DNA from 3 places in the Paraburkholderia sp. USG1 genome. Region 3 is predicted to be linked to each of the others. Evidence: riboswitches for the same ligand, from Rfam matches in the RefSeq annotation. Region 3 holds a riboswitch; each other region holds the start of a gene.
The links. A riboswitch is a leader RNA that binds a small molecule or an ion and turns the genes downstream of it on or off. The one in region 3 is predicted to bind cobalamin.
Positions count from the first base shown of each region.

Region 1: it holds a riboswitch for cobalamin, as region 3 does, so the genes downstream of both, cobW (cobalamin biosynthesis protein CobW) here and NE850_RS28480 (TonB-dependent receptor domain-containing protein) in region 3, are expected to answer to the same signal.
Region 2: it holds a riboswitch for cobalamin, as region 3 does, so the genes downstream of both, cobG (precorrin-3B synthase) here and NE850_RS28480 (TonB-dependent receptor domain-containing protein) in region 3, are expected to answer to the same signal.

Region 1 covers NZ_JAMWXW010000032.1:95,607-98,879, reverse strand. Annotated here, with positions in the region: gene cobN (cobaltochelatase subunit CobN) at 1-338, opposite strand, end outside; gene cobW (cobalamin biosynthesis protein CobW) at 345-1,436, opposite strand; cobalamin riboswitch at 1,629-1,910, opposite strand; cobalamin riboswitch at 1,978-2,231, shown strand; gene cobA (uroporphyrinogen-III C-methyltransferase) at 2,467-3,237, shown strand; gene NE850_RS31905 (cobalamin biosynthesis protein) at 3,234-3,273, shown strand, end outside.
Region 2 covers NZ_JAMWXW010000038.1:44,277-47,549, forward strand. Annotated here, with positions in the region: gene cbiE (precorrin-6y C5,15-methyltransferase (decarboxylating) subunit CbiE) at 1-1,021, opposite strand, end outside; cobalamin riboswitch at 1,106-1,285, shown strand; gene cobG (precorrin-3B synthase) at 1,338-2,819, shown strand; gene NE850_RS34465 (precorrin-8X methylmutase) at 2,812-3,273, shown strand, end outside.
Region 3 covers NZ_JAMWXW010000026.1:12,250-15,522, reverse strand. Annotated here, with positions in the region: gene NE850_RS28480 (TonB-dependent receptor domain-containing protein) at 1-1,437, opposite strand, end outside; cobalamin riboswitch at 1,528-1,785, opposite strand; gene NE850_RS28475 (ATPase) at 1,994-2,356, shown strand; gene NE850_RS28470 (cell division protein ZapA) at 2,353-2,667, shown strand; RNA gene ssrS (6S RNA) at 2,802-2,983, shown strand; gene NE850_RS28460 (EVE domain-containing protein) at 3,101-3,273, shown strand, end outside.

The sequences.
Region 1 (3,273 bases), on a different contig from region 3:
GCGAGCGTCTGCTGTTTGCGCTCGGCGAGCGCCACCACCTGCTCGATGCCGTAAGGCCAATACGCTTCGCCGCCGAGGTGATCGACCACCACCACACGCGCATGCTGCAAGACGTCTTCGACGTAGAAATCGACCGAGGCCGGTTGCCGCAAATACGTGACGTTCGCGAGCCGCACGCTAGGAAAACCCTCGCCCAGACGCGGAAAAACACTCGCGAGCAGCGACAGCGTGGTATCGGCGGAACTCAGCACCACGATATCGGCGGGCTGCTGATCGATGCGGATCACGCCTTGCGTATCGTCGACAAAACCGCCCGGCGTGGTGCGCAACAGATGCATGAGCGCTTACGCCTGTTGTGTTTCGACGCCCGAAGGCACGCCGAGCGCCGTGTCGAACGCACGCTGCAACGCGGCCTGATCGAGATCCTCGCCAATCAGCACGAAGCGGCTCGGGCCGCTTTCACCGGCCTGCCAGCGTCGATCGAAATAGCTGTCGAAGCGGCGGCCCACGCCCTGAATCACCAGGCGCATCGCCGCGCCCGGCAGCGCCGCGAAACCTTTGACGCGGTAGATCGTGTTCGTTTCGACGAGCCCTTGCAGCGCGGCGATCACCGCCTCGCGCGACGGTGCATTCGCGTGCACGACCACCGAATCGAATTCGTCGTGGTGGTGGTCGGCGTCCTCGGCGGAACCGTGGTGATCGTGGCGCAGGTGGATCGTATCTTCCGAAGCCGCTTCGAGGCCCAGCAACGCGTGCAGATCGAGCTGGCCCATCTGCGCGCGCACGATCTTCACTTGCGGCGGAATTTCTTCCCGGATCGAAAGTTCGACCGCGCTTTGCTGCGCGTCGTCGAGCAAATCCGTTTTGTTCAGAATCACCAGATCGGCGGCGGACAACTGATCCTCGAACAACTCGTGCAACGGCGATTCGTGATCGAGATTCGGATCGGCCTTGCGTTGCGCATCCACGGCAAGCGGATTGTCGGCGAACTGGCCGCTCGCCGCAGCCGGTCCGTCCACCACGGTGACCACGGCGTCCACGGTAAAACTGTTCTTGATCTGCGGCCAGTTGAACGCCTGCACCAGCGGCTTCGGCAACGCGAGACCCGACGTTTCGATCAGCACGTGATCGATCTGATCGCGGCGCTCGACCAGTTTCTCCATCACCGGAAAAAACTCTTCCTGCACGGTGCAGCACAAACACCCGTTTGCCAGTTCATACAACTGGCCTTCGGTTTCGACGCCGTTTTCATCGCAACCGATTCCGCAACCCTTGAGAATTTCCCCGTCGATGCCCAGCTCGCCGAACTCGTTGACGATCACCGCAATGCGCTTGCCGCCCGCATGCTGAAGAATATGCCGCAGCAGCGTGGTCTTGCCGCTGCCGAGAAAGCCTGTGACGATGGTGACGGGGATCTTGCGCATTTGAGTTTGCATCGTGAGGTCCATCCGTAGGAGTTGCACGTGCACGCCGGGCGTTTGTGTGTCTGTCCGCATGAGCCGGGTAAACGGCGCGTAAGTCCAGCGAGCCAGGACGACAACACAACACGGGGACGAACGACGGGTTGCCGCGACAACAAAAACAGAAAGCGGAAGTGAGGTCATGAACGCGCTACCGCATCCCCGCGGTGTTCGTCCTTCGTATCTGGCCGGTATCCGGGCTGGCGAAAGCGCCGCTTCCCCTTCCCGGGCGAGTGATTTCTCGCCCAGTGGTGATATGTCTACGCGGCCTTGCGCGTGGACATCGAAGCCGGCTCCGCGGCGCTAAAGAACTGACCTTAGCACCACATTTCGCTTACCGTTGCGGGGGCAGCACAGGTTGACCCGTTCCATGACAGGCGGGCACCCTGTTTCCCGTTTAACTGCATGCGCACGAGCGCGCATGCGAGCACCAAAGTGCGTGCGAGTGTAGGCCCGCAGCCCGCGGCAGTCAAGAAAACGCCGGCCGCAAGCGCTTATCGGACGGGACGCCATGTGCTATCGTATGCGCGCGTTTGGTGCCCGCACATGCATTCGCGTGTGCAGTTAAACGGGAAACAGGCCGCGCTTCATGCGCTCAACCTGTGCTGTCCCCGCAACGGTAAGCGACCTGCGGCGCAATGTTGAGTTGTCTTGCGCCGCGCATGCGTTTTTTTCGATGCCACTGTCCTGCACATTCCAGCGAATGCGGACGGGAAGGCAAAGCGCATGAGGCCGCCAGCCCGGATACCGGCCAGACGCGGAGGCGGCGAACCTCAGGGCAACATCGCGCCGCCGGCCGCCGGAATCCGCGAGGGACGGATGTGAAGGCGCTGAAGCACGACGTGGTGCGTCCGTATGCGGGTTCCCGGAGGAACCGTTGCGAGCCGCGCATTGCGCCGTGCCTGAATCCGTAGCAGTGCATGCCCCAAAAGTCCGCTCTCCGGTGCTCGTTCGCGCCTGCCCCTGATCCGCTCGTCACTACATGGCGCCCGCCATGCACGTCGCGATGACCCGCGCCTGGCTGATCGGCGCCGGTCCCGGCGACGTCGAACTCATGACGCTCAAGGCCACCCGTGCATTGGCACAAGCCGATGTAGTGCTGGTCGACGATCTGGTGAATCCCGACGTACTCCAGTTCGCGCGCGCCGACGCACGCGTCGTCCATGTCGGCAAACGCGGCGGACATCCGTCCACACCGCAGGAAGGCATCGTCGCGCAATTGCTCGAGCACGTGCGGGCCGGGCGCAGCGTCGCGCGCCTGAAAGGCGGCGATCCGTTCGTGTTCGGCCGGGGCGGCGAAGAACAGCAGGCGCTGCATGCGGCGGGCATCGAGGTGGAAGTCATCAACGGCATTACGGCGGGAATCGCGGCACCTGCGGCAATCGGCATTCCGGTCACGCATCGCGACCACGCGCAAGGCGTGGTGTTCGTCACCGGGCACGGCGCGGGCAGCGCTGAGCCGGACTGGGCCGCGCTGGCGGCCACGCGCATGACACTCGTGATCTACATGGGCATGCGGCGCCTGAGCGAAATCGTCGACGCGTTGCTCGCGGCCGGCATGAGCGCCGAAATGCCGTGCGCGGCGATCGAATCGGCGACCCGTCCCGAGCAACGCCATGTGCTCGCGCGGCTCGGTGAGTTTGCCGGGCGCGTCTCGCGTGCGGGACTCGGCTCGCCGGCGATCGTGGTAATTGGCGGTGTGGCGTCGCTCGCGTTGGCGCGCGACGCTGCGTATGCCAAGACTGCAACGTTGCCGGCGAACGGAGACGTACCATGAAAACGCTGAGCGTAGGCATTGGTTGTCGCTTGCACA
Region 2 (3,273 bases), on a different contig from region 3:
CGCGCAGACTTGCCCAGCACACCTCCAGCACGCCCGGCACCGTCGCGCCGCCGCCGATGAACACCGCATCCGGCACCGGCAACCCCTGCAGCGCAGCCGGCGCGCGGCCCGCGACCAGTTGCAGACCCGGCACACCCAACGCATCGCGATTGTGTTCGATGAAACGCTGACGCTCGGCGTGTCCTTCAATAGCGATCGCGCGGCAAGTCGGATGCGCGCGCATCCACTCGATGCCGATCGAGCCGCTGCCCGCGCCCACGTCCCACAGCAGTTCGCCGGGCGCCGGCGCGAGGCGCGCAAGCGTGATCGCGCGCACATCGCGTTTGGTCAGCTGGCCGTCGTGGCGAAAGGCGTCGTCGGGCAAACCGCAGGTCAGCGGCAAACGTGGCGCGCCTTCGGTGGCGCGGCAATCGAGGGCGACCAGATTCAGCGCGGCCACCTCACCCGCCGACCACTGATCCGCGCGGCCGTCGATGCGCCGCTCCAACTCGCCGCCCAGATGTTCCAGCACGCTCATGCGGGTCGCTCCGAATCCGCGTGCGTTCAGCAATTCCGCGAGCGCCGCGGGCGTGTGCCCGTCCGCGCTCAACACGAACACGCGCGCGCCGTCGTGCAGATGCGCGTTCAGCGTGGGCAACGGGCGGCCCACCAGCGACACCGTCGCGACGTCCTGCAACGGCCAGCCGAGGCGCGCGGCCGCCAGCGACAACGACGACGGCGCGGGCAGCACCCGCAACTCTCCCGCCGGCAATTGCCGCGCGAGCGTCGCGCCCACGCCGAACAGCATCGGGTCGCCGCTCGCCAGCACGCACACCGCGCCGTTGCGCTCGGCCAGCAAAGGCGCAAGATCGAACGGACGCGGCCACGCGGCACGGCGCGCGGCGAGCCGCGCGGGCAACATCGCCAGATGGCGTTCGCCACCGTACACCACCGATGCTTCCAGCAAAGCACGCCGCGCGCGCCGCCCCAAGCCGGCGAAGCCGTCGTCGCCAATGCCCACCACCGTCAGCCAGGCCGGCATGCATCCATCCTCATTCTGTGTCTTCAAATAATGCGCTGTGCCGCGCCGATCAAAGCGCCCAGCCTCGTTGTGCTGTTCGAAAAAAGGCATAATACAGCCGCCGGTGCCCTTCGGGGCCGAAGAGGGAACACAGTGCCACTGTGGCTGCCCCCGCAACTGTATGCAGCGAGTCCGCCTGCGCTTCACGCCACTGGTTCGACCGGGAAGGCCGCAGCGGACCATGACCTGCCAGCCAGGAGACCTGCCGGCGAGACTGTTCGTGCCAGCCTACATCGGGCGGGGTGTACCGATGCCGCAGCCATGCCCGCCTCACGGCATGCTCGGGCCGTCGCGCGACGCTAAACCGGTGTCCGTCTTGAATCAAGCAACGCCCTCCACCGTTTTGTCCGACGCGGCCCCAACGCCGCGGCCTTCGGCGTGTCCGGGGCTGCTGCGCATCGTCGCCGCGCGCGACGGCGGGATTTGCCGCATCAAACTGCCCGGCGGTGAGTTGAGCACGGCGCAGGCGCGGGCAATCGCCGAGGCCAGCGCACGGCATGCGGCCGGGGTGATCGAGCTGACCAATCGTGCGAATGTGCAGGTGCGCGGGGTGAAGCGTGGCGAGGAAGCGGCGTTGATCGCGGCGCTCGTCGGTGCCGGTCTCGGGCCGACGTCGATCGCAGCCGACGACGTGCGCAACGTGATGATCAGCCCTGCCGCCGGACGCGATCCGTCCGCCCTGCTCGACACCCGCCCGCTGTGCGCCGCTCTACTCGCGATGCTGCAAAGCGAAGCGCGTTTCGCGGCGCTATCGCCGAAATTCGCACTGCTGCTGGACGGCGGCGAACGGCTCGCGAGAGTAGATCATCCGCACGATCTCTGGCTGGCGGCGTCGCGAGAAGCGGACGGCGTGCGCTTCGTATTCGGCCTGGCAGGTTGTCCGCCTGCGAGTGCGAGTGCGGCTGCGTTTGCCGGCTCGCCAACGCAAAGCGAGTGCATCACGACGGCAGAGTCCCACGCAAACGGCACAGGCCCGTTAGCCGCGATACTCCCCTCGCAAGCTCCGGCTCTGGTACGCGCACTGCTGCTCACGTTCCTCGACCTCGCCGCAGCGGACGCCACACGCATGCGTCATCTGCTAACCCTGCATTCCGCCGACACCCTATTGCATCACGCTCAACAGTATGTCGATTTCCCGCTGACGCGAAACGTGTCGCCAGCCAACTGGCATCGCAGCACGCCAGCCGACGCCGGCCTGCGCCTCGGCGCTCACGCTCAACGTCAACCGGGAACCTGGCACGTAGGCGGCCAACCCGCTTCAGGCCGCCTCGACGCCGACACCCTGCACGCCCTCGCCGCGCTTTCGCAGCAGCACGGCGACGGCACGCTGCGCGTCACACCGTGGCAAAGCGTGCTGCTGCCCGATATCGCAACGCACGCCGTCCCGCCTGTGCTGTCCAGCCTGAACGCGCTCGATCTCGCCTGCGATTCCGCGCAAGCCATCACCCGTCTGATCGCGTGCGCGGGATCGAGCGGCTGCGCGAAAAGCCTCGCCGACACCAAGACCGACGCGCTGCGCCTCGCCCGACGCCTGCCGGCCGGCGTCGACGTGCATCTGAGCGGCTGCGCGCGTTCGTGCGCCGCCGCCCATTGCGCGCCGTACACGCTGCTGGCCGCGGCGCCCGGCCTCTACGACCTTTATCGACGCGATCGACACGACCGCCGGCCCGGCTTCGGCGAATGCGTCGCGCGCCAACTGACGATCGACCAGGCTGCCGACATGCTCGACCGCCTGGTCCGGAGTAACACCAATGCTTGATTACATTCGCGACGGTCAGGAGATCTATCGCCAATCTTTCGCGACGATCCGCGCGGAAGCCGACCTGTCGCGCATTCCCGCCGACCTCGAAAAACTCGCGGTGCGCGTGATCCACGCGTGCGGCATGGTCGATGTGGTCGACGATCTGCGGTTCTCCGAAGGCGCGGGCGCGGCCGGCCGCTCGGCGCTCGCGCAAGGTGCGCCGATCCTATGCGATGCCGGCATGGTCGCGCAGGGCATCACGCGTGCCCGGCTGCCGGCGAACAACGAAGTCATCTGCACGCTCGCGCATCGGGACGTGCCGTCGCTCGCGCGCGAACTCGGCAATACGCGCTCCGCGGCCGCGCTCGAATTGTGGCGGCCGCATCTGGCGGGCAGCGTCGTCGTGATCGGCAATGCGCCGACCGCACTGTTTCATCTCCTCGATATGCTGGACGCCGGTGCGCCCAAGCCG
Region 3 (3,273 bases):
GTCGATCAGATTCGAATAGCGCGTCTGGAATGCGGTGAGACGCATCACGCCGAGCGCATTCGACGCGTACTGCAGCGCGGCTTCGATCGAATGGCTGCGCTCCGGCTGGATCGACGGATTGCCGCTGAGCGGATAGTACAGATCGTCGAAGCTCGGCGCGCGAAACGAATCCGAGTAGCTTGCGCTCACCTTCCAATGGCCGGTGATGTCGAAGCCGTAGCCGAGATAGTAACTGTTCGCTCCGCCGAAATCGGAATACTGGTCGCGCCGCACGTTGGCCTGAATCTGGCTGCGCCCAAAGCGCCCCGTATAGCCGACGAAGCCCGAATCCACATGCCGGTCGGGCGCCGCGAACGTATCCGAGTCGAGGCTCTGATCGAGATGCTCGTAGCCGACCTGCAACTTCTGCTGCGCGGCCAGCGCGAAATCGTTCTGCCATGTGTACTGGCGATTGTCGGTATCGAAGCGGCCGTTATAGACACCGTTGGTGTTCGACACGCTGCGGTCGTCGCCTTCGGAGACGATGAAGTGCGTCGTCCACCAGTCGGTGAGCTTGCCGTTGGCGAACACCGAGACCTGGCGCACTTTGCTATACAGGTTGTTCAGCTCGGTCGGCACGCCGTACGCGTTGTCGTAGCTGTTGTTGCCGTTCGACTGGAAGTAGCTCGCGCCGGCATCCCATCTGTCGTTGAACTTGTGGCGCAGCGAAGCCGAGATGCTTTCGTTCAGATAGCCGTTCGCATTCGGATTGGCGGCGGGCGCCTCACGCGGATTGAGCGACGAGAAGCCGTCGTCCTTCGACCTCGCGAGCGAAATGCTGAAGGTCGTATTGCCGTCTTTATCCAATGCGCCGTTCACGCCCGCCTGCTGCGTCTGCGTGTGATAGCTGCCGTAGCCCAGCGAAAAATTGAAACGCGGCGGATGGTCGCCGCCTTCTTTCGTGAACACCTGGACCACGCCGCCGATCGCACCGGACCCGTACAACGCCGACACGTTGCCGTTCACCACCTCGACGTGATCGATCTGGTCGAGCGGAATCTGTGCGAGTTGCGCCGAACCCAGGCCCACTGAATCGACGCGCACGCCGTCGATCAGCAGCAGCGATTGCGTCGACGACGCGCCGCGCAGGAAGAGGCTCGTCGTCGAACCGGGGCCACCTGTACGCGAGATTTGCGCGCCGGGCGCGAGTTGCAGGAGGCCCGGCAAATCGGTCGCGGTGGTGTCGGCGATATCCTGCTGGTCGAACAATGCGGTCTGCGGGATCGTGTCGGCCAGCGCTTGCGGCCCGCGCTCCGCCGTAACGACCACCGGGGACAACACCGTGGCCGATGAATCCGCGGCAGATGAAGAAGAGGACGAAGAAGCAGCTTGCGCATGCACAACGATCGGCAGGCTCGCGAAGGCAAGCAACACCGCACGAGCGACGGGAGACAGCATGGGACGAGGATCCTGTGGGTAGCGTGCGCGGCCCGCTTCCCCGCAGGCCGATGCGTAACGAGGCGCCAGCGTATTTAACATTTTCGCGCGTGACGTGCCTCTCCCTCTGGCCGGTATCCGGGCTGGCGACATCTCGATCCCGCCTTCCCACGCGTGACGCGCAGTGGCACACTCGCGAGTTGAACTTCCAACGCGCGATCAGGATCGACTTGCATGACGAATGCGGTCGCTTACCGTTGCGGGGGCAGCGCAGGTTGGCGCGTTCTGGCGAATGGCGCGCCCTGCTTCCCGTTTAACTGCGTGCGCCGTTGAAAAGCGCATGCGGGCACCAAGAGTGCGGCCAGTGTAGGAGCGGCCTCGGGGTCCGTCAAGAACGAGGGCACGCGGGCGCGCTGTTCTGACAAGTGCAGGTTATTGTCCGACGCACGAGTACTTTTTCATCGTATGGTCGATAAAAAGCCTGCACAAAGCGATGTTGTTACGTCTCGAAACGAGACAATTGTCGGAACCTGCGACATTCCGCGCTAAAATGCGATGTCTTTAGAGGACGCAGCACATGCTCACCGAACTCGAAACACTTTCACAGAATATCGGCAAGCTGATCGCGATCAGCCAGCGCCACAATGAAGCGCGAGTCGCGCTCGAAGAGCAGCTCGCCCAATCGCGTGCTGACGTCGAAGCTACACGCACGGAACTTGCAATGCTGCGCGAGGAACGCAATGCGCTGCAGGCGGAACGCGACGCGCTGTCGGCGAAGATCGACGACGCCCAGGTGCGCCTGAATGCGATCCTCGAAAAGTTGCCGCGTGCCCGCGCGCACAGCGAGCCGGACAACCAGCTCGATCTGCTCGAACCCGCTCAGCATGAAGTCGCAGCCGGTGCCGAGAGCGACGCGACCCGCCACGGAGAAAATGCATGACCACCAAGCAGATCGAAGTATCGATTCTCGGCGTGCCCTATCGCCTCGCCTGCTCGCCGGAAACGGAAGGCGCGCTGCTTGAAGCGGTTGCACGCGTCGACGCCGAAATGTCGAAGATCCGCAATAGCAGCAACGTGCGCGGTACGGATCGCATTGCTGTCATGGCCGCGCTGTCGCTGGCATCGGAACTGCTTAAGCTGCAATCGAGCGTGAGACACGGAGAAGCATTTCCTGCTGAGGAAATCCGGCGTACAATGCATCAAATGAACGAACAGTTGGGTACTGTGATTCAGCAGTACAGCATGCAGTAAATAGCAGTGTTATAGTGCGGCCGGTCCTGAGATCGGCGGCGGATTCAAACGGAGTGCGTGAGCACAAGGCGTGCAAGATTCTGCAAACGTTTGAGTTCAATCGGTAGTTTTCGTGATTTAGCTTCATCGGTTTAGCTTCCCTGCCTGGTTCGCCAAGGTCATATATTCCTTGAACCAATGCCATGTGCACGGTTGCGGAAATTTGTAGCACGGGTGTGCGCGTCACTCTGTCTGATGTACCCGAAGTGTTGCTAACTGCGACCAATTCTGAACCCCCGGTTCAGGATGCCGGCCTAGCGGCTAAGGCGGGGACCTTATTTAGAACGGCATCGGACTTCGGTTCGGTGCCGTTTTTCTTTGTGCGCTGTTTTTTGTACGCCGATTTCTTCCGCGTCTTCAAACCCTTAACGTTCAATTACGTTCAATTCGATTCATGCGCTACTGGCTAATGAAGTCCGAACCGGACGAAGCAAGCATCGACCATCTCGCCAACGCACCGCATCGCACGTTGCCGTGGACCGGCGTGCGCAACTATCAGGCGCGCAATTTCATGCGCGACATGATGCAGGTCGGCGACGGCGTGCTGTTCTATCACTCGAGCTGTCC